2 linked regions of the Rhodohalobacter sp. SW132 genome follow. The protein of the gene in region 2 binds, or shares a complex with, the protein of the main gene of each other region. Links are inferred from orthologs where the notes say so. Each region holds a gene or a part of one and is shown on either strand. Other genes may lie near its edges. The genes, in order: dnaG and dnaB.

The links.
Region 1: the proteins of dnaB (region 2) and dnaG are in contact, whole or in part, in a crystal structure (PDB 2R6A), measured with the Geobacillus stearothermophilus proteins. The link is inferred for Rhodohalobacter sp. SW132 from one-to-one orthologs. Residues at the interface, in WP_033016901.1 of Geobacillus stearothermophilus: Ser13, Glu15, Ala16, Gln18, Glu91, Leu92, Asp94, Ala95, Val96, Pro97, Thr98, Ala99, Ala100, Asn101, Tyr104, Tyr105, Ile108; in WP_049624496.1 of Geobacillus stearothermophilus: Lys456, Leu457, Leu458, Pro459, Ala460, Asn463, Ala464, Leu467, Leu535, Leu536, Ile537, Ala538, Gln544, Glu545, Asp548, Tyr549, His552.

The regions. Positions count from the first base shown.
Region 1 is NZ_QUOK01000002.1:483,989-495,939, forward strand. The notes cover bases 6,169-9,065. They hold dnaG (DNA primase), read right to left. Parts: upstream 8,671-9,065; coding sequence 6,667-8,670; downstream 6,169-6,666. Other genes in these bases: DYD21_RS06725 (hypothetical protein), read left to right, coding at 6,169-6,273. Also shown: DYD21_RS06705 (TonB-dependent receptor), read left to right, coding at 1-1,972; DYD21_RS06710 (RagB/SusD family nutrient uptake outer membrane protein), read left to right, coding at 1,998-3,908; DYD21_RS06715 (SusE domain-containing protein), read left to right, coding at 3,937-5,037; DYD21_RS06720 (hypothetical protein), read left to right, coding at 5,453-5,665; more of DYD21_RS06725, read left to right, coding at 5,674-6,168; DYD21_RS06740 (bacteriorhodopsin), read left to right, coding at 9,074-9,937; sucD (succinate--CoA ligase subunit alpha), read left to right, coding at 10,149-11,015; DYD21_RS06750 (trans-aconitate 2-methyltransferase), read right to left, coding at 11,275-11,951. UniProt on the Escherichia coli protein: RNA polymerase that catalyzes the synthesis of short RNA molecules used as primers for DNA polymerase during DNA replication.
Region 2 is NZ_QUOK01000003.1:439,127-451,108, reverse strand. What follows is about bases 3,003-5,930. They hold dnaB (replicative DNA helicase), read right to left. Parts: upstream 5,262-5,930; coding sequence 3,744-5,261; downstream 3,003-3,743. Other genes in these bases: DYD21_RS08770 (6-bladed beta-propeller), read left to right, coding at 5,543-5,930; DYD21_RS08780 (sorbosone dehydrogenase family protein), read left to right, coding at 3,003-3,480. Outside these bases: DYD21_RS08785 (3-hydroxyacyl-CoA dehydrogenase/enoyl-CoA hydratase family protein), read left to right, coding at 1-2,152; more of DYD21_RS08780, read left to right, coding at 2,290-3,002; more of DYD21_RS08770, read left to right, coding at 5,931-6,688; DYD21_RS08765 (ThuA domain-containing protein), read left to right, coding at 7,644-11,099; DYD21_RS08760 (PQQ-binding-like beta-propeller repeat protein), read right to left, coding at 11,155-11,982. UniProt on the Escherichia coli protein: The main replicative DNA helicase, it participates in initiation and elongation during chromosome replication. Travels ahead of the DNA replisome, separating dsDNA into templates for DNA synthesis.

The sequences.
Region 1 (11,951 bases), on a different replicon or contig from region 2:
CCTGACTGGTTCGGTTGCGCTGACTCCTACCTTCTTTGAAGATCAGCTGAGTGTAGATCTGAACTTCCGTGGAATGCGGGTAGATAACCGTTTTGCAGATCAGGGATCTATCGGGTCAGCTATTTCATACGATCCAACACAGCCCGTACGATTCTTTGATGAAGACGGAGATGTTATGGAAGACCGATTTGGAGGCTATTACACGTGGCTGGATGCAGATGGTAATCCTATTTCCATTGCACCGTCTAACCCATTGTCTCTGATCAATCAAAGACAGGATGAGTCTACGGTATACCGCTCTATTGGTAACCTGAAACTGGATTATACACCAGACTTTTTCCCAAATCTTACCGCAACCATTAGTGCTGGTTACGACTATTCAGATGTAGGTAATGGAGAAGTTGTAGTGTCAGATCAGGCGGCATTCGCATTTGACGGAAGCGGATTCTCCGGTGAGCGTACTGACTACGATCAGAGAAAAGAGAATGAACTGCTGGATATCTACTTCAATTATGATACGTTCCTCCCTGCTCTCGACAGTGAACTGGACCTTACAGCAGGATACTCGTGGGAACACCACTACGAACGGGGATCTACATTTTCCACAAACTTCGATCGTTCAGCGGATGAAGTTCAGGTGAATACAGATACCGACTATGCTACTGAATACTACATTGTATCATTCTTTGGGCGGGCAAACTACTCACTCTTCGACCGATACCTGTTCACCGGTACACTCCGGTACGACGGAACTTCCCGGTTTTCTGAAGATAACCGATGGGGTCTTTTCCCTTCATTTGCCTTCGCCTGGAAATTGCATGAAGAGAACTTCCTCTCCGATTTTGATCGCCTGAGTGAACTGAAACTGCGTCTTGGTTACGGTGTAACCGGTCAGCAGCGAATTGGCCAGGGTAATTACCCATACCTTCCTCAATACACATTCAGTGAAAATACAGCGCGTTATCCATTCGGAAATGAGTTCATCACAACACTTCGGCCTGAAGGATACAATGCTGGCCTGAAATGGGAAGAAACCACAACCTACAACGTAGGTCTGGATTACAGTTTCAACGACGAACAGATTTTTGGTTCTGTTGAATACTTCTACCGTCAAACAGACGACCTTCTCAACGTGATCCCGGTACCTGCGGGAACTAACTTCACAAACCGTATCCTCTCTAACGTAGGAACCCTGGACGTGCAAGGTTTGGAATTCGACATTACAACACGTCTGATCTCAACAGAAGACACTTTCTGGCAGGTAACCTTTAATACTACCTACACGATTGATGAAATCACCAGACTAACAACTGTTGACGACCCGAACTATCTCGGTGTTGAAGTTGGAGGAATTGCAGGTGGTACGGGTAACACTGTCCAGGTTCACAGTGTCGGGCATCCAAGAAGTGCATTCTTTGTATATGAACAGGTATATGATAACGATGGAAACCCAATCGAAGGTCTTTATGTTGACAGGAATGGCGATGGCGTCATTGATGAAAACGATAAATATCGCTTCAAGAGCCCGAACGCAGACTGGACATTTGGCCTCTCTTCCCGTTATGAGTATCAAAACTGGGACGCATCGTTCTCTGCCCGTGCAAGTTTTGGAAACTACGTTTATAACAACGTAGCGTCTGATAACGCAATCGTAAGCCAGACTTTCAACAACACCGGGTTTTTAACGAATCCAACCAGTTATGTAAGAGATACGAACTTTACAAATGCCCAGTATCGAACCGACCACTTTGTTGAGGATGGATCGTTCTTGAGATTGGACAATGTCTCCGTAGGATACAGATTTGAAAATCTGCTCAATACTGCGACCTCCATGAGGGTATCAGCTACTGTTCAGAATGTATTTACTCTAACAGAGTATAGCGGGCAGGATCCCGAAGTGTTTGGCGGAATTGACTACAATCTCTATCCACGACCAAGAACATTTGTGTTGGGACTCAATCTCAACTTTTAATTGAAAAATCTTAAAGATGAAGATTATGTTTAACAAAGAATTAAAAATTGCAGCATTTGTATTACTGGCGCTTACCGTTGCGTTCGCTACAGTCTCTTGTGTGGATAGTTTGAATACCTCACCGATTGACGACAGCGTAGTTACATCTGCTGATGTGTATGATACTCCTGACGATTTTCGCCAGGTTTTAGCAAAATTATATGCCGGATTTTCAGCAACTGGCCAGCAGGGCCCCGCCGGAATGCCGGACATTCAGGGAATTGATGAAGGCTTTTCAAGTTACATTCGTCAATATTTTGTGCACCAGGTTCTCACCACAGATGAGGGTGTAGTTGCCTGGAACGATCCCGGTCTCCCGGAATTTAATTTCCACTCATGGGGTGCATCGAATGACTTTGTGATGGGAATGTATAGCCGGATTTTTTACGAAGTGACCCTCACGAATGAATTTATTCGTGAAACACAGCAGCGCAACGAAGATGTGATTCGGGGTTACGAAGCGGAAGCCCGGTTTTTAAGAGCTCTCAGCTATTGGCACGCACTTGATTTGTACGGCGGAAATGTGCCGTTTACAACAGAAGCCGACCCGATTGGCGCATACATGCCAAATCCTACAACTCCGGAAGATCTGTTCAGCTACATTGAAAGTGAACTGATTGATATTCTGGATGAACTTCCTGCGCCAGGTCAAAATGACTACGGCCGTGCCGATCGTGGTGCAGCCTGGACACTCCTCTCCAAGCTCTACCTGAATGCGGAAGTATATATCGGTGAAAACCGTGCAACAGACGCACTCACATACGCAGAACTTGTGATCGACGAGGGCGGATATCAGCTCGATGAAAATTATGAGTACCTTTTCCTTGCAGATAATGACCAGGCAGATGGCATCATCTTCCCTATTCGGTTTGATGGTGACAATTTGCAAACATTTGGCGGAACCAACTTTATTATTCATGCTGCCATCGGCGGAAGCATGAGCGCAAGCTCATTCGGTATGGATGGCGGATGGGCCGGCCACAGGGTAACTCCTGAGTTCGTTTCTATCTTTGGCGATACCGGAGATCGGTTTTCAGGTTTTGAAACTGAAAACACCGGAAACTATCCAACCATTTATGTACCGGGTGGTTACCAGGCTGCCAGCGGATATGGCAACGACTGGTCACCGGGCGAAGCTCCTGCACTGATTTCACAAAACAGTGACGATGTATACACCGGCCAGGTCTATTTTGCTAATGCTGGAGTTCCCTTTAAATTCACAGCCGAAAGTAACTGGGATGCCGGTGACTGGGGTGGTGAAGATGGTGAACTGGATAGCGCAGGTGACGATCTGATTATTCCACAGGCAGGTTTGCATACCATTGTTGTGGATCTTAATGAGATGACCTACAGCGTAACACCGGCCGAACGACGTGCCATGTTCCACACAGACGGTCAGACTCTCGAAATTAATGACTGGCGTACGTTCAACGACGGATTTGCCGTCACGAAATGGAAAAACGTAACGCGCACCGGAGAGCCCGGAAAGCGACTCGAATACGCTGATACTGATTTTCCAAAGTTCCGACTTGCCGATGTCTACCTGATGTATGCTGAAGCAACACTCCGGGGTGCCACCGGCGGCGACGAAACCCGTGCGGTAAACCTGGTTAATCAACTCAGGGAACGAGCATACGGAAACGACATTGCGAATATCACGGCAGGAGAACTCGACCTTGACTTTATCCTCGATGAGCGTGCCAGGGAACTCTACTGGGAAGGCCACAGAAGAACCGATCTTAGAAGATTCGGCCAATATACTGGCAATGAGTACGTATGGTCCTGGAAAGGAAACCAACAGGAAGGAACCGGAACAAATCAGCGATATGAGATCTTCCCGATCCCGTCTTCTGATATCAATTCCAACCTGAACCTGACACAGAACCCAGGCTACTAACCTTTTTAACTCATAAGATTTAAGAGTCATGAAAAAATTAATTATATCAACAATTGCGATTCTTGGCCTGCTGGTCTTCACCTCGTGTGAAGACTCGGTAGGGCCCACGATCAATTCCGATGGAAGCTCTCCTGCCCTTACATCACATAGTGGTGGCGAAAGTTTTGTACTCAACGAGGAGGAAGCAGATGATGAATTGTTCACCCTCTCGTGGGACGCACCGGATTACGGGTTCTCGGCTGCTGTAACCTATACCATCCAGATGGATGCAGACAACAGCGGATTCGAAAATCCTGTTACATTTGCTGAAACAACCCAAACATCCATCACGATGACGGTAGGTGAAGTAAATGCTATTCTGCTTGATGCCGGCCTCCCATTTAGCGAGGAGACAACCGTAGATATGAGAATTCGTGCTCATGTAAACGATTCAGTTGAAGACCGATATTCGGATGTCTTCACACTTGGTTTCACACCATACGAAACCGAAGTAGATGTCACATTTCCCGAAGAGCTCTTCATGATTGGAAACAGCGTGGGCGGCTGGGATTGGGGCGCCGTTGATCTGCCGATGATTCCGGTATACGATAAACCACATCTGTTCTGGAAAATCGTATGGATTGAAGCTGGTGTTGATGATCCGGGATATAAGTTTGCTCCCGAACAGGATTGGGGCAATGATTTTGGATACAACGGTGAAGCACCCGTTGACGGCGTCGTTGAGTTTGGAGGTGATAACATGCCAGAACCTGAAGAATCAGGCTATTACATGGTTGTTGTAAACTATGAAACAGAAGAGATTGCCGTTGTTGATCCGCAGGTTTACCTGATCGGTGAAACCGTGGGAAGCTGGGATACCGCAAACCAGGATGCACGTTTTGACGTGGACAACGAAAACGAACTCCTGACAATCACCCGGGAGCTCAATTCTGAAGAACTCAGGATGTATGCCTGGTATGATGGCGGCTGGTTCACCGACTGGTGGCAGTCAGAGTTTATGATCTTCGGTGGCGAAATTGAATTTCGCGGTACCGGGGGCGACCAGGATCGCGTCAACATCAGTCCTGCCGGTGAATATACAATTGAACTGGATTTCAGAAATAACACAGGATCCGTTCAGCAGCAGTAATCAATTCACGCAACTCTAAAATTATCAAAGCCCGCTCTGAAGAAATTCGGATCGGGCTTTTTTTATTTGATTTGAATAAAAAATCAAAAAAAGATTTTCTTGAACTTACCAAAGAAGACTTTAAAGTCTGTCTTGAAAATACTTCTGATACCGGGTAGCGCGTTAAATTGAGAGATCCATTTTAATAAACCTGATCCTTTATGTATTTATTATTTTTAAACTTCCATTAGTATAATTATCAAATTCTTTTATTTTACCATATATGTCGTATTAAGAGTTGCACGTACATATCCTCCTGCCGCACAATCGTTACTCAATCGTTCGAATTGAAGTTAGAAGTGACCGACAATACCGGACGGACGGTAGAATCAACGGTTCATCCTGTGGCCACCAATTAAAAAAGACGGAGGAAGCAATGAAAATGACGAGATATAAATTCACTGGACTTATCCTTCTCCTGGTGTTCCTGACTGCAGGCTGTGATCTGAGCGGCGCCGCGGAGGACCTTGAAGAGAACGAGGAAGAAAACCCCGTTTCAGTTTTTCCGCCCGAACTGTTGCGTCTCAACATTTTTTTCAACAAAAAAAATGGGCTGTCGGTGAATCGTTTATTGTACGGGGTAATGTAACACGCGATGTGTATACACCCGGCCTCGATGAGCCACTAGAGCTTATACTTTCCACCGATGTCGGCGAACAGGTAACAGTGAGCGGTTTTCAATGGTGGGATTTTTTCCCGCCGGAGGACTTAGAGGAAGTATTTCGGAATCATGCATCCCTGGCTCTAATTGGTGGGAAAGAGGAAAATGAAGATCGTGGATACGCTCCTTGTACAGAAGGCGGGGGACGAATAGTATCTGAAGAGACTATTGAAATGCTGGCGGAGTGGGTCAAACAGAAAGAGGGTATTGAAAATGCATATCGTGTACCTTCCCGCTACGTGATCAATGTATATCTAAAACAGGAGGAAATAACAGCAGAAGAGATTCGGGAAATCCGGGATCATCCTAATTTTTGGTTCATGGAGCCTGCAGAAGGGCTTTTTCTTAAAGCAATGAATCAACTGAACACTGCAGATGAAGAGAATTGTAGTGAGAGTATACGGCAAGTATTCAGACTTTTCCGCTGGGAGGAACTGGAGGAACTGCTCATCCTTGAACCAGGTATGGTGCTGACGATCAGTTATGAACAGCCGGACGGATCGGTGCTTGAAACGTCAGTGAATATTGTAGAATGACGGGTGCAAATAGCCGGACTGGAAAAATATATATTATAAATCATTCTGATTTCTCAGTGGGAAGATGAAATCATTCAGTTGTAAACACAGATACAGAAAACTGTCTTTTATAAATAGCTGTTAAGTTGTTATCAAGCTTAATTGTTTAAAATTACCGTTCCTGAAACAGAATTCCTTTTCCATTTTCGCAATATTTTTCGAGCTAAAGTGAAAAAAGCTCCGGTTGAAGTTGCACAATCGGTAAAATTCGGTTAATTCTTGCCATCCGTTAGGTACAAGGGTTACTTTTGTTTTCCCGTTTTCTTCTACCAGTTCAAATAAAACTTCCGTATCAAACCACTCAAGTACAAGCTTAACCACTGTTGCACACCGAGTGCTGGCAAACTGATTCCCCTACTTCTCCCCTTTCATCTTATACTCAAACGTCTCCTGAATGATGGTATCCGACGAGTCATCATCCATAAAATCCGGATCATCAAAAAGCATGTCGGCAGACATTTTCTGAATTTTTGTGATCTCTTTCTGAACTTTGGAAATCATCTTCATAAAACGTTGACGTTCGTCCGTGTCTCCCTCTTTTAATAGCTGGGAAAGCTCGGCTCGTTTGCGTTCATAAAAGTGCAGGCGCAGGGCTTTCATCGCTGATTTGGCGCTTTTGAACGGAAATTTATCTTTTTTGAACTCATTGCCGGTCGCTTTGGAGTGGTTTTCACTAACGGAATATCGTTCGAGTAAAATATCGCTCAGCAGCGAAGGAAACGGCTGATCACGGCTGGAATAGTGCTCCACCGAAATTTCTTGTTCCTTGATGTGGCGGGTCATAATATCTTCGTAAAATTCCCTGAGTTGTTCATCCTCAATTTGATCCGCCCCAACGTTATGACCGATAAATTTCTGCATTTTTGGTCCGAAAGTCAGAAGCAGCCGAATAATCTCTTTTTCGTAAAACGGCCGCTTTTTTTCAGGAGCCGGTTTAGACCTGGCAGCCCCTTCCTGCGGCGGAGCAGGCCGCGGATCATTCGGAGTTGAAACCGGTGCAGACTGTTCACGTCGTTTCGATCGCTGTTCTGCCCGGCGTTTTTCTGCGATAAATTTTTCAAGCTGCTGAAACAGCTCCCGGTCACTCCCCTTGCGGTATTGCTGCGTTTTCTGGTGCAGATGCTGCACATACACCTGGCGCTGAATCTCCTCAGGAATTTCGGCAATCTGTTCCAGAATCGTATGGATCAGCCGGGCACGATCGCCGGGCTTCTCCAGGTCTCCTTTCTTTTCCGCCTTATGAATGGTGAAGGATATAAAATCTTCCGCCTTCTCTTTTTTTAGATTCAGAAAGGAATCCTTGCCAAACTGCTTCACAAACGAATCGGGATCTTCACCATCGGGCAATTCCAGCAAATTCACCTCCATACCTTCATGAAGTGCAATTTTCAACCCGCGTTCCATCGCTTTTTGTCCGGCTTCATCCGCATCATAAATCATCACAATGCGGTTGCCGTACCGCTGCAGAATATTGATCTGTTTTGATGTAAGAGAAGTACCGCTTGAAGCCACCACATTTTTAATTCCGTGCTGATACATGGTAATCACATCCGTGTACCCTTCAACCAGAATGACCTCCTCTTCCTTACGAATATCATTTTTCGCAAAGTTAACCCCATACACCACTTCACTTTTGTTGTAGGCGATGGTTTGGGCGGAGTTTACATACTTCGCCGTTTTTTTATTTTCATTCAGTATTCTGCCGGCAAACGCAATGACCTTACCCGAAGGATTGAAAATCGGAAACATCAGCCGGTCCCGGAAGGTGTCATAAAATCCATCGCCGCGATTGCTCGGTTTGATGAGATCTGACTCCGCAAGATACTCCTCTTTGATCCCCTCCTTTTCTGCTTCCTTTAGCAGGGAATCACCGCCGCCGGGTGCGTATCCCAGGCCGAATGTTCGGATGATTTTGTCATCATATCCGCGGCTATTCAGGTACTCTCTCGCTTTTTTCGCATCACTGCTTTCATGAAGCTGCCTGTGATAATAAAGTCCTGCATATTTCAGGGCATGGAGCACTCCCTCCCGCAGATGACTCTCTTCCTTGTATTTCTCCGACTCTTCCGGTTTGGGCAGATCAATTCCGTAGCGATCGGCAAGTGTTTTCATCGCATCGGGAAAACTCACACCCTCCATCTCCATAATAAAATTATAGACGTCCCCGCTCTCCCCGCAGCCAAAACATTTATAAATCCCCATGCGTGGAGTAACGTGAAAAGAAGGCGTTTTTTCATCATGAAACGGACACAAACCCACAAAGCCGTTCCCGGATTTCTTGAGGCGGACGTAATCGTTGATCACCTCAACAATATCGGCTGCTTCCCGAATTTCTTCTTTTTTATCGTCACCTGTCATCTGCTGCTTTTAAAATCAGTCATAAAAAAAATCGTTGATCAAATCCTTGAGTCGGAACAGTGAGTTTACAAAAAATGGCCTCTTCATATATGATGCTGCTATTAGAAAACTCAATTACAGTAACCAAAATATCCATCCCCAGACCCGGGCTAAACTTACAAATTTTGCATAACAAATCTTGATGAATCATCGGAACGAACGTGAACAATTTAGATTTTAAATACTATTGGTTCCCTTCCTAAACAAGAGAGAATGAACTGAATGTCATTCCATTTTTCTTCTGTCATTTGTGGGACATATATCAGTCAAAATCTATTTTCAATAATTTCTGTAAATATTGAACTTTCCAAATAACCGGGGTGTTAGCGGGACATGTCAATAACCCCAAATCAAATCAATAACTATGGAAGCTTTAATCGAAATGTTGGGTAATGCCACATTTGAAAACTATGTAGGTGCGGCTGAAGGGTATACCGAAATGGCGTACCAGATGTCTGCTCACGTTCTAACGCTCGGTTTTGCAATTATGCTGGCCGGTCTTCTTTACTTCGTTCTAACCATAAAAACCGTAGCTCCTAAATACAGAACCTCATCCGTACTCTCCGGTGTGGTTATGGTCTCTGCTTTTCTGCTGCTCTATGTACAGTCGCAGAACTGGACAAGCGCAATGGTTTATGACGCTGATACTGCCCGATATGTATTGGGCGACGGTAACGACCTGTTCAATAACGGATATCGCTATCTGAACTGGCTGATTGATGTCCCGATGCTGCTCTTCCAGATTCTGTTCGTGGTTACGCTCACCAAAAGTGATTTCAGTTCCATCAGAAATCAATTCTGGTTCTCGGGTACAGCTATGATCCTCACAGGATACGTTGGACAGTTTTACGAAGTAACCAACCCGACATTATTCTTCGTCTGGGGATTCATCTCAACCATCTTCTTTGTTCATATTCTTATTCTGATGAAGCGGGTGATCAGCGAAGGAAAAGAAGGCGCTCCTCCAAAAGCACAAAAATATCTCGGGTACATTTGGGTACTCTTTTTATTCTCCTGGATGCTCTATCCCGGTGCATATCTGATGCCATATCTCACAATGACACTCGATCCTGTCTTGAGCGAAACACTTGTTGTAGGGCGACACATTACCTATACAATTGCTGATGTTAGTTCTAAGGTGATCTACGGTATCTTCCTCACGCTCGCTGCTCAAGAGATGAGTAAGGCCGAAGGATACGATTACGAAACTATGAAAAACGCACTCTGATAAATTCTTAACCCCACAAAAAACCCGGGTGTCAGCAGCATCCGGGTTTTTTTATGTCTGATATTTTTATAACCCTAAAGAAAACAGAGCCTGATTTTTAAAGGGATGTCAAAAATTGCACAACACTCGCAATCGTTGGTAAATCTGCAGTAGGAAGGCTATATTCCACCCGATGAAAAGAAACGGAATCCATTAATTAAATTTGATATAGATGAGTGTATTAGTTGGTAAGGATACCCGCCTCGTTGTTCAGGGGTTTACCGGTAGCGAAGGGACCTTTCACGCGGAACAGATGATTGAGTACGGTACGAATGTAGTCGGTGGAGTAACCCCCGGTAAAGGTGGTCAAACCCATCTCGATCTGCCGGTATTTAACACAGTTGCCGATGCGGTTAAAGAAGAGCAGGCAAATACATCTGTAATTTTTGTTCCCCCACCCTTTGCCGGCGATGCAATTTCTGAAGCGGCATTTGCAGGAATTAAAGTGATTATTTGCATCACCGAAGGAATTCCCGTTGCTGATATGATCATAGCAAAACAAATTGTAAAGAGCCACGGTGCTGTTCTGATCGGGCCAAACTGCCCCGGAGTTATCACACCGGGTGAAGCAAAAATCGGAATTATGCCGGCAGATATTTTTGAACCGGGTAACATCGGACTGATTTCAAGATCCGGAACACTCACTTACGAAGCCGTTGACCAGCTTTCCAAAGCCGGACTCGGACAAACCACAGCAATTGGAATTGGCGGTGATCCCGTTATCGGAACCAATCACCTCGACGCTGTAAAACTGTTCCAGGATGATCCCGATACCGAAGCAATCGTACTGATTGGCGAGATCGGCGGAACAGCCGAAGAAGAGGCTGCTGCCTATATTAAAGATAATGTAGACAAGCCGGTTGTAGCATTTATCGCCGGAAGTACAGCACCTCCCGGACGCCGCATGGGTCATGCCGGTGCAATTATCTCAGGCGGAAAAGGATCTGCCCAGGATAAGAAAAAAGCACTGCGTGATGCAGGGATCACCGTGGTTGACAGCCCCGCCGAAATCGGATCAACACTGAAAGAAATGCTCTAAGCACTTAATCCATAATCGGTTGACAGCCTAAAAGCCATTTCTGAGTGATCGGAAATGGCTTTTTTTTGTAGAACCATTTTCCAAAATATTCATCATCTAACGTTTACAGGTCTTTTATTCGTGCAGAGGCGCGCTGATTAATCCGCTGATTTACGCAGATCATTCACAATCCATTCTGGGCCTATCAGCGTAACTCTGCGATATACACAGCGAAAATCTGCGAAAAACAGAGCAGCATTTGGTTTCCACTTCAATTCAACTACTCAGCGATCCGCTTCACTGCCAGAAACACATTATGGTAGGTCAGCCCGATTCTTCCTTCACTCCTCTCCTTCCAGTTTTCATTTAAAAGCTTGATCTCTTTCCGGGTAAGCATCCTGTCATCTTTTTGTGCATTCACACCGCTCTTTTTGAATTGAATCAAAAAATCTTCAAATGATTCAAAATAGTGAACCGACTGATCTTCATAAAAATCGACCTGAACCGGTCCCATTGACAGATGAATCACCAGCGGTTCGGTTTGAGGAAGCTGCCGGCCTGTATAGGGAATACCGAGATCAAGACAAACTGATCTCCACTCTTTAAAGGAATCTTCGCCTGGAAATGACATCAGCATCAGCCCGTCTACTTTCAAAGACCGGCTAAGTCTTTCGAGAGCTGTTGCAGGCTGAGTAAATGACTGAACGGTGTGATGACCGCAAATCAGGGCGTAATTAAGCTCATCGGGCGGATCATTTTCCGGATCTCTCGCCTCCCGGGTTAGCCGATCCGTATCTGGATAAAAATCATTGTGAAAGGCGATTTTTTCAGAATCAGGATCCATCACTTCAATGTCACGTTCGGGAAACATCTTTATCAGATATTCCGTGAAATGACCTACTCCTGCACCTGTTTCCAAAATGGGACCGACGGGTATGGAAAAACGCCACGGCTCCA
Region 2 (11,982 bases):
GGATCGGATAGAGCCGGGAAATTTTGAAGATCACCTGGGATGGATTGAAGATGCCGACTGGGTTTGCGAAGTAATTGTGGAGAGAATGGACATCAAAAAAGAGATGATGGCCAAAATTGAAAAGGTGCGTAAACAGGGAACCATCGTCAGTTCCAATACATCCGGGCTGCCGATTTCGGAAATCAGCGAGGAACAGTCGGATGAGTTTAAAGCGCATTTTCTGGGGACGCATTTTTTCAACCCGCCGCGCTACATGAAACTACTCGAAATCATCCCGACAAAAAGCACCGATGAGGATGTTACGACGTATATGAGCCGGTTTTGTGAAAAGATTCTTGGAAAAGGTGTGGTTCGCTGTAAGGACACCCCGAATTTTATTGCAAACCGAATCGGGGTTTTTTCGATGGCGGCGATGATGCCCTGGTTTTTTGAAGGAAAATTCCGCGCCGAAGAGATCGATTTTCTCACCGGAACACTGACCGGATACTCCAAAGCCGCTACCTTTCGTACTGCAGATATGGCCGGGCTTGATGTGATTAACCATGTTTCTGAAAATCTCTATCCCGCCATACCTGATGATGAACGGCGTGAGGTCTTCAAACTGCCGGAAGCATTTAAAAAGATGGTGGAAGAGGGTGCTCACGGAAATAAAAAAGGGCGTGGATTTTATAAAAAAGTTAAAGGGGAAAAGGGAAATGAATACCATGTTGTTGATCCCGATACGCTGGAGTATGAGCCTCAAAAAGAGGTATCGTTTGAGTCGGCTGAGAAAGCAAAAAAAGAGTTCAAAACAGCGGGTGAGCGCCTGAAATTTCTTGTAAATCAAGATGACGAGGCGGGAAGGTTTTTGTGGAAAATACATTGCGATCTGCTGCTCTATTCGGCGAATCGAATCCCCGAAATTACAGAATCGGCGGAGTCGATCGACCGGGCGATGCAGTGGGGTTTTAACTGGGAGCTTGGGCCGTTTCAGCGATGGGACGCCATCGGCGTGAGCGAATCCGTAAAACGGATGATTTCGGAAGGAAAAGAGGTCCCGGATTCGGTTAAGAAAATGCTCGACAGCGGGCGAAGATCATTTTATAAGGATGGCACCATTTACAATCTGGCAACCGGAGAGATCGATCAGCTCTCCCCGCCGGCAAAAGGTGCGGTTACGGTTGCAGGCCTGAAAACAGGCCCCAATGAAGTTTGGGGCAACAAAAGTGCCGGGCTGTATGATATGGGTGATGGAGTTGCGCTTTTTGAATTCCGAACCAAACAGCAGACACTTGGATTTGAACTGGTTCAGTCGGTTGAACACGCCTGCGATATCGTGAAGGAACAGTTTCAGTCGATGGTTATCGGTCACGATCACGAAAATTTCAGCTACGGTGCAAACTTAAGTGAAGCCGGAAAAGCGCTGAAAGATGGAGATTTTGATCAAATAAAGGAAGCCGTGGAAAATTTTCAGCGGGTTGCGGTTGGATTGCGATATCAGCCGTTTCCGGTTGTTGCTGCCGTTTCGGGCAGATGTTTCGGCGGTGGAGTGGAGTTTATGATGCACTGCGACAAAGTGGTGGCACATCATGAACTTTATTGCGGGTTGGTGGAACTTGGAGTGGGACTCATTCCGGCCGGAGGCGGTACAAAAGAATTGCTGATTCGGGCGATGGAAAATGTAGAGGAGTCGGAAGATGCCGATCCGCTGCCTTATCTGAAACACGCTTTCAAGACAATCGGCCTGGCAAAAGTGTCAGACAGCGCCCGCAAAGCAAAAGAACTGGGCTATCTTCGCGAATCGGACATGATTCTGATGAACCGCGATCTGCTGTTATCGGTGGCGAAGAACCAGGCTGTTTCACTCGCTGAATCCGGGTACAGGCCTCCGGCAGAGCCAAAAATCAAGGTGATGGGGCAGACCGGTAAAAGCGTCCTCGACGTCACGCTCTATAACATGACTGAAGGAAAATTTGCATCTCCATACGATAAAATTCTGGCCGGTAAAGTAGCCGGGATCATGACCGGAGGAAGCCTGAGTGAGCCGCAGGAACTTTCGGAATCCTACATTCTGAAACTTGAGCGAGAGGCAATTCTGGAGTGTTTTCAGGATGAACGAACGCATAAAAGGATGGAACACATGTTAAAGACCGGTAAGCCGCTGAGAAATTAGGGATTGAGTTTTGATGAGAAATAAGTGCTGAACCTGTAGATTCAACCTTTTATTTGGGTTGATGAAACAATCAATTAGATAAGAAGTAGCATAGGAAAACGTTGATTTAACTGAATTTAGAATTCAAAAAATTTCCGATGCGTTTACTATTGCTTTTCCTTCCCCTGCTTCTGTTTCTTTCCTCTTGCGAAACTACCTCCGAGCCGTTTCCCCCGCCTGGCGAAAATGGTGATGAAAGTGCAATTGTAAATGCTTTTCCTGAACTTTCATTCACACGTCCGCTTGACATCCAAAATGCCGGTGACGGAACCGATCGTCTGTTTGTAGTGGAGCAGGAGGGCGTGATATCAGTGTTTTCAAACGATCCGGAAGCGCAGGATGCAGAAGTTTTTCTGGATATTCGGGAAAGGGTAAACGATGGTGCAAATGAACAAGGCCTGCTTGGCCTGGCTTTTCATCCCGATTTTGAAAGCAATAGGTATGTATATGTGAATTATACTGCATACGGACCAAGCCGTACTGTGATTTCACGATTTGAAGTCTCTTCTAATGATCCAAACCGCGCAGATGCAGGAAGTGAAGTCGAGTTGTTGAGCTACAACCAGCCGCAGGGAAATCATAACGGAGGTCACCTGGCATTTGGGCCGGACGGCTATCTTTATATTGCATCCGGCGATGGCGGAGGCGGGGGTGATCCCGGTAATAATGCTCAGGACAGGACCAATCTTTTAGGAGCAATCTTGCGGATTGATGTGGATAATCCTCAGAACGGAAATCAATACGGCATTCCTGCCGATAACCCATTTGTAAATAATAATGAAGGATTCCGTGAAGAGATTTTTGCTTACGGCCTGCGAAACCCCTGGCGATTTAGCTTTGATGCGGAAACCGAAGTACTATGGGCCGCTGATGTGGGGCAGAGTGACCGCGAGGTGATTCACATCATTGAAAACGGACGGAACTACGGATGGAATATTGTAGAAGGATCGATCTGCTACCCTCCGGGATCAAGTTGCGAAACGGACGGCCTCGAGATGCCGGTATATGAATATGATCACAGCCAGGGCGATCGATCCATCACAGGCGGATTTGTATACCGCGGATCTGCCTATCCCCAGCTTTATGGGTATTATATTTACGGCGATTTCATCTCTGGCAGAATTTGGGCGCTCGATATTTCAGATACGGAAAACCCATCAAACACTGAAATCTACAACGCAAACTTCAATATTCCATCTTTCGGGGTTGATGAACAGAACGAAATCTATATTGCCGGTTTTGATGGAACCATCTACCTCCTGGGAAGCGGAGCGGCAGAAGCGCTTTAGGTTTTTTATGGTTTGATGATAGTATTTAACAGACAAAAATATGTTTGATCTCCTCCTCCGCGGGAGGAGACCGCCTCCAGAGCGTCTGCCACAGGCAGGAAAGCGACGAGACAGAGGTGGGTTCGTAGCAGGGGATTTTGCGTGGCTTCGTGGGACCCACCCCTGACCAGTAAAAGTCTCGCTTTGCGATCTTTTGCTGGTCTGTCCCCTCCGGGGAGGGGAAGGTCTCAAATCTATTATCTCTCATCTCAAATCTCAAATCACTAAAACGGTGCATCGTCGCCGCCGGGGTTGTGCGTGGGTGGCGGTGTGGCGGGGCTATCTTCCGGCAGAAATGGAGTATCGCCGTTATCGGCACCGCCCGGCATTGCTCCATCCGTCTGGGTGAGCTTCTCAAATCGGGCATACTGCTTCACGAAATACATGTTGGAGGATCCAACCGGACCGTTACGCTGTTTTCCGATAATCAATTCGGCGAGGCCGTTGGTTGACTGCCCTTCGGCTGTAGTTGTAATTCCATAATACTCCGGACGATAAAGAAAACAGACCACATCGGCATCCTGCTCGATTGATCCCGATTCCCGAAGGTCACTGAGCTGCGGACGCTTATCGCCGCCGCGCTGTTCTACCTGGCGGCTAAGCTGCGAGAGGGCGATGACCGGAACGTTTAACTCTTTAGCCAATCCTTTCAGTCCACGTGAAATCATGGCGATCTCCTGTTCACGGCTGCCGATATCGCGGGAGTTGGCGGTCATGAGCTGAAGGTAATCAACCACAATCAAACCGATATCATGTTCACTTTTCAGACGGCGGCATTTTGTGCGAAGCTCCATCAGGCTCAGGCCGGGAGTATCATCAATAAAAATTTTGGCTGTAAACAGGCGGCTGGCCGCATCGATCAGGCGTTTAAAATCTTCATCTTTCAACTGACCGGTTCGCGCCTGCTGGGCATCAATCCGGGCTTCCATTGTAAGAAACCGCTGAACGAGCTGCTGGGAGGACATCTCCAGGCTGAAAATCGCCACGTTTTTGCGCATCGACTCGTCGGGATAGAGCACCGCATTACGTGCACAGGTTAGCGTAAAAGCCGTTTTTCCCATCGAAGGCCGGGCTGCGATAATAATCAGATCCCCGTTTTGCCAGCCGGATGTGTATTTATCCACATCAAGCCCGGCAGGGACACCGGTTATGCCTGACGGTTTTCCGCGAAGATCTTCGAGATATTGCAGGGTATCTTTCAGCACATCACCAATCGCCTGTGCACTTGCCCGCGATTTTGTATTGGCAATTTCAAAAATTCGCTGCTCGGCTGAATCGAGCGATTCGTAAGCGTCAGTTGTGGAGTCGTAGGCGTTTTTGATGATTTCGTTGCACTGAAGAATCAGCTTTCGTTTAATCGCTTTTTCGGAGATGATCTGTGCATGGTAGCTCACGTTCGCGGCAGAACTGACAGAGCGGGTGAGGTCGGCCAGATAACCGCCTCCGCCTACCGTTTCGAGAAGCCCATTGTCGCGAAGTTCATTTTCAACGGTAAGAAGATCCAGCGGATTATCGCGTTCGTAGAGGTCGTGAAGCGTTTCAAAAATGTGGCGGTGAGCCGGTTTGTAAAAATCTTCGGATTGAAGCTGCTGCAGCGCAATCGTTGCCGCCTCATGTTCAATCAGCATCGCCCCGAGAACAGCTTCCTCAACTTCAGTTGCCTGCGGCGGAACCCGCCCCCCGTCATTCGGGGTGTGACTGCTGTTACCGTTCTGAAAGTTGGGGCCTCTTTGATCTGCCATAAACACAAAAACGTTCTAAAAATGAGCGATAAGCCGGTTTTGAACCTGGAGCCTTGTACCAGAAATGAACCGAAGATGAAACATCAAATTAACAAAAAAGGAGGTGATTCGAGAACGGAAATCGGAGATTATTTTTAAGATTTCATACATAGCATATCATGCAGCTGTAACTCAAGTTTTGGGAGTATAAAGTGTTTAGTTCAGAGGTTTATCACGTTTGGCTTGAAAAATTCAGTCCGGTAAGATACATTCCTCAAATAACCTGAATTCATCTGAGAAAAATGATCAAAAACTATTCTGTTTTATACTTCTTCAATGTTACAATAGCAGTGTTTCTGCTGATTTCCTGCACACCATCAGAAGATTCCGTGTATGATGACCTGAGCGCACCGGATATTGAGATTTCAGAGCTTTTCCAGATAAGTGAAGATACACTGCCTGACGACCTGGTTTTTGGCCGCATCATGCAGCTATTAGTAGCAGAAAGCGGAGAAATTTTGATTGTGGACAATCAGCAGCATTCTATTCACCTGTTCGATAACGATGGTACCTATCTCTCATCTGAACTCACTGAGGGAGAAGGGCCGGGTGAAGTCCGGCAAATCGGGAGAGTATCCCTGTCAAACCAAAATGATCTTTTGCTTTTCGATTGGGCGCAGGGCCGGTTGAGTCACTATCGGCTACAGAATGATACTCAACCCGAACTACATCACATTAATGATTTGAGCCCCGATTTTAATCCGCGTGAATTTCATATGACGGCTGACGGAATAATTTATGTCTTAGAATATCCATCTCCCGTGGAGCCCGATGTGGATGTAATCAAACTGAATAAAGTAGGGGAGAATGGTGAAGCCGATGGCGATCCGGTCATGGAGTTTCAAAGAGACCAGATCATTGAACTTCGGAATGACAACAATCAGCTTCTGGCAACCACATCATCTCCACATCACAGGAGAACGCTCTTTAATTTTTATGAAGACCGGGTGATGATTGGCAACAGCCTGAGGGTTGGATTTGAAAAATATGATCTGTCAACCGGAGAGAGAACCGATTCTGTTGGATTTGCACAACCTGATATTCCACTCACAGAGGCTGAAAAGAGGGAATTCATTGAAGATATTACAGAACAGATGGGATTAGAAGGTGCCCAGATTTCGAACCTGATCAGTCAGATGCCTGACACAAAAGGGAAAGTTCAGATACTCCATTACGATCCTGACGGAGTGGTTTGGATGTATCTAATTGGGGATGATGAGAACCTCAGTGAGGTGTGGATAGCACTGGATGAAAACGGTGAAATTCTGGGCAGAATTACGGATATGCCCGAAGGAATAATCATGAAGGCTCATTCAGGACGACTCTACCAGCTTGCAGAATCGGACACGGGTGAACAGATGATCAATGTTTATTCGTACAGTTTTTGAGGGTGGTTTTTTCCGGATCGGGGTCCGTGATGAGGAGATAGTACGAATCCAGAAGCATGAACAAACCTATCTCATAGAGACGATATACTTGTAGAAAAAAGAGGATCCCAAATCCGGGGTGTTCCGTAGGGACAAAATGTTACTTAGAACGGGCTTTGAGCCAATTTAAAATCCATAACCCTAAAAAAACATACCGTACCTACGGCACGGCGGATGTATATCACCGCCTAAATTTTCTACAAATATAATGCTCCGATGGAGCATGGAGTCCTGAATGATTATTGGGTTGGATTCAGAAGGCTGTGGATGATGTGGTGGACGTAATCGTTTATCTTCCAAATAAGTCATGACGCATCTGATTCGGTATCACCCATTTGGGTTCGTTCGTCAGATTTGAATCATGTGTCCCACGATTTGCTATGCGAGTGGAGATCGTGGATCGGGGTCTGTAGTCACGGGATGGTTCGAATCAAGGGACCTGAAAAACCCGTCTCGTAGAGACGATATATTTGTAGAAATAAAGGGTCCCGAATCCACGATGTTCCGTAGGAACAATATGTTTCTTTGAAAGGGCTTTGAGGCAATTTATAATCCATAAACCTATCAAAATATGCCGTACCTACGGCACGGCGGATGTATATCACCGTCTTAATTTTCTACAAATATAATGCTCCGATGGAGCATGGAGATCTCCATGAAATTTTACTGTGTGATGATTGGAGATCGCGGAAAAGAGTCCGTGATGACGTTTCAAAATAGTGTGCATCTTTTACACCTTCTGGTCTTTTCGGTTCAGCGAACCGAATTACGTAGAAAATCCAGACTATTAAAATGCGATGAGTACCTACAAACTTTCCTGTAGATCTAAACAATTTTAGTAAAGGCAGGTTTTGAACTATTAAATTATTTGTGTATTAATTAGGGCTAAAAAAATAGAAAAATTTATACATCTGCTATGCCTTTAAATCTCGGAGCTGGACGAATATTTATCATCTTTGCTACACTTTTTATCGTTTTTTCATCTTGTAATAGTTTTGAAGAGCCTCGTGTTCTTGTTTTTTCAAAGACGGCTGGTTTTTATCATGCGTCAATTCCCGACGGTATTCAAGCCATTCAGCAGATGGGGGAAGAGCGTGGTTTTGCAGTTGATACAACCACAAACGCAGGTTTTTTTACGGAAGAGAACCTGCAACAATATGCTGCAGTAGTATTCCTGAATACAACTGGTGATGTGCTGAATCACTACGAGGAAACAGAGTTTGAACGTTTTATCCAGGCTGGCGGAGGATTTGTGGGAATTCACTCTGCGGCAGATACCGAGTATCACTGGGGCTGGTACGGCCGCTTGGTCGGAGGATACTTTTCAGATCATCCCGGAATCAACGATCCTCACCCAAATGTTCAGCAGGGAATTCTGGAGGTTGCAGATCCCAATCACCCGATGACTGAGTTTTTACCTGAACGGTGGGATCGTACGGATGAATGGTACAGCTACCGGGATATGTATGATGAAATTAATGTGTTGCTTACCATTGATGAGGAGAGTTACGAGGGCGGAATTTCGATGGGATACCACCCGATAGCATGGTATCACGAATATGATGGGGGAAGAGCTTTTTACACCGGACTGGGTCATACCCCGGAATCTTATGAAGAGGATCTTTTTTTGGATCACCTCTATAAAGGAATCGAATATGCGATTGGGGATAATCGCCTTGATTATTCAAATGCCAGAACCCAGAGTGCACCCGAAGAAAACAGGTTTACAAAGACGATGCTTTCGGAAGGGGAGTTTTTTGAGCCCACGGAAATGGCGATTCTGCCCAATAAAGATATTCTGATTGCCCAGCGCCGGGGCGAGATCTTATTGTACAAAAATGATAGTGGTTCCCTGGTGCAGGCCGGCATGCTTGATGTGTACCACGAAACGGATGTAGAGAGAGTGAATGCCGAAGAGGGGGTTGTTGGGATGACCGCAGACCCGGACTTTCAGGAGAATAACTTCGTCTATATCTTTTACTCACCGGCCGATACTTCTGTAAACCGTTTGTCGAGGTTTACACTGATCAATGACCGTCTTGAAATGGAGTCTGAAACAACGGTTCTTGAGTTCTACTCGCAGCGGGATATCTGTTGTCATACAGGCGGGTCACTTACATTCGACAGTGACGGACACCTGTTCCTTTCAACCGGAGATAACTCAACACCCTTTAATCAGCCGAATCAGCCCCATCAGCTTGACGGATACGCTCCGCTGGATGAACGCCCCGGTTTTGAGCAGTATGATGCCCGGAGAACATCAGGCAATACCAACGATTTGAGAGGTAAAATTCTTCGAATTATAGTGAATGAAGATGGCAGCTATGATATTCCGGAAGGAAATCTCTATCCTGTGGGTACCGAAAAAACACGTCCTGAGATTTATGTGCAGGGAACTCGGAATCCCTATAGAATTTCGGTGGATCCTAAAACAGGGGATTTGTATTGGGGAGATGTTGGCCCGGATGCCAGGGCAGACAGTATAGGTGTGCGCGGATCCCTTGGATATGATGAAATTAATGTGGCACGAGGGGCTGGACATTTTGGATGGCCTTTTTTCGTAGGGGATAATTTTCCCTACAACGAATACGATTATGCAACCGGTACACCGGGTGAGGTCTTTGATCCGCAAAACCCGGTGAACAATTCACCACATAACACAGGGCTAAGGGAACTGCCACCTGCAAAACCTGCACTCATCTGGTATCCATACACAGCTTCAGAGGAGTTTCCGCTTGTAGAAACCGGCGGCAGAAATTCGATGGCCGGTCCGGTTTACTATTCAGATCTGTATCCCGGGGGAAGTGGTTTACCTGAGTATTATGATGGAAAATTATTTATTTACGATTGGATTCGAGACTGGATCCGTGTGGTAACTCTGCATCCGGATGGAGAGTACTCTAAAATGGAACCTTTTATGGACCAGACTCAATTTAATGCCATCATGGATATGGAACTTGGCCCGGATGGGAACCTGTATATTCTGGAATATGGAAAAGGGTGGTTCTCCAGAAACCCTGATTCCGGCCTATCAAGAATTGATTTTAATCCCGGAAATCGCGCTCCGGTTGTTCATTCGATTCATGCAGACAGAACATCAGGCCTGCTTCCATTCGAAGTGATATTCTCTGTTGAAGCGGAAGATCTGGAGGGAGACCCGATGAGCTATACCTGGGAAATCAGTTCTGGAGAAGTTATTGAGACGGATGAACCTGAACTGCATCATACGTTTGAGCAGATCGGTGATTATACGGCATCTGTTACTGTTCAAGATTCAGAAGGTCTCTCCGCAGAATCCGAATCCATTTCAGTATATGCTGGTAACACAGCCCCGGAAGTTCATATTGATATACACGGCAACCGATCGTTCTATTTTCCCGGCAAGAACGTACAGTATAGTATTCGGGTTCATGACGAAGGCCCTGATGGAATATCAACCACTATTGATCCTGGAAATCTTTTTGTTTCTGCAGATTATATTGAAATGAGCGAAGATATGGATGAAACTTCAGGAACTGAGGGGCACCTGGTATTTACGGAAGTGATGTCTGGTAAAAACCTGGTTTCAACATTGGGATGCAGGGCCTGTCATCATCAGGTAAACCCCTCGGTAGGACCATCATACCAGGAAATAGCGGATCGGTATAAAGATGAAAATGATTCTGCCAGTTTTATTGCAGATCGAATCATCAGCGGCAGTTCGGGAATATGGGGTGACGTTGCCATGCCCGCACATTCCGATATGGCTGAAGAAGATGCCTATAGAATTGTTGCCTGGATTGAATCATTGAGTGAAGAGGAAGATCTGCCTGAATCGCTGCCGGCAGAAGGTTCTCTGGATCCAACACTTGGAGAAGATACTCTTGATAATGGCCTTTTATTGATTACTGCCACCTACTCTGATGGAGGAACAGAACGGGTTAAACCGTTAAGCGGCAACGCTTCAGTTAACTTGAGAAACAGCCGGATGGGAGTTTCATCAGCCCGTAACCTCGATAACTATAATAACATGGAATTTGGTGGTACTCAGCTGCTGCTGGTTCCGAACGGGCCCGGATCATTTAGTCTGAATGGCATCCATTTGGAGAGCATCAATGAAATAGAACTTATTTCCGGTTCGCAGGAAGCAGTGGAGTATGGATACCATTTCGAAATTCGCCTGGGTTCGCCTGAAGGAGAGATTATCGGTGAAGGTACGGCCCGGCCGGATACACGATCTCCAGAGGGATTTTTTGCTGATAATGTTGGTATATCTATCCAAGAAATTTCGGATGATAACTACCATGACATCTATTTTGTAAGCCGCCCGGCTGATGAACGTGAAAGCGGAACCATCATTCTAACCGGTGTGGAATTTAAAGCAGGGAATTAGAAGAATCGTTTAGAAACCAAAAGCTGCAAACAGGTTGAGAATCTACAGGTTTATTCTATCTGTAGATTCCATCAAAATTGCTGCCCATGTAGGAACCCCATGAGGTTTTGGCTTCACTTCGGGTTTGTGCCTGTAAACGGATCAGGCTCAGACTACTAACACCAAAAATATCCTCAAACTCATTTGAGATAGTATATATTATATCCAGCCGGCCATTATTGCTGAGGTCCCCGATCCAGGGAGTAGAGGATAAATTTGCACCCGGACGTATATCGTCGATGGAGAACTGGTGATTATTTTCAAAATCGTTACCAACAAGCAGATGGTTATAGTGGTATCCACCATCAAACTGTTCATAACCGATATTTACACTTAATATAGCATTATCAAGGCCATTTTGAGTTAAATCTGCCGTAACGGGAGATGCGGTTTGAAAAACGCCAAGCGTGTCACGGTTCATAACTTCTCCGGTTCTGCCGTTAATCAATAAATGCAGGTTCTCTCTCAGGTCAGGCCAGGTTCCAATGGCATAACTTGTAAACAGATCGAGCCGTGAAGCGTCTGTAAAGTTCCCGACTGAAAGTGAGCCATAGATTTCTGTATTATTCGTTTCTATGCTCCACATCGGCGAGAAGTCCCTGCCGTAGAATGCAAGAGTTCTTCCATCCACCGCATTTGCAACAATATCCAGGTACCCGTCTCCATTCAAATCAGCTAAAACGGGCGGGGCGATAAACCCTTTTTCATCTCCCCGGGAAAGCAGCAAAGATGATGAAAGATCACCATTCAGGATATCATCAAGAGTAGCAGCATACAGCGCTCCGCCGATTGTTTCTCCTCCGGTGCCGAAAATTACGCTGTAGGTCGTATCATTTTCACTCAG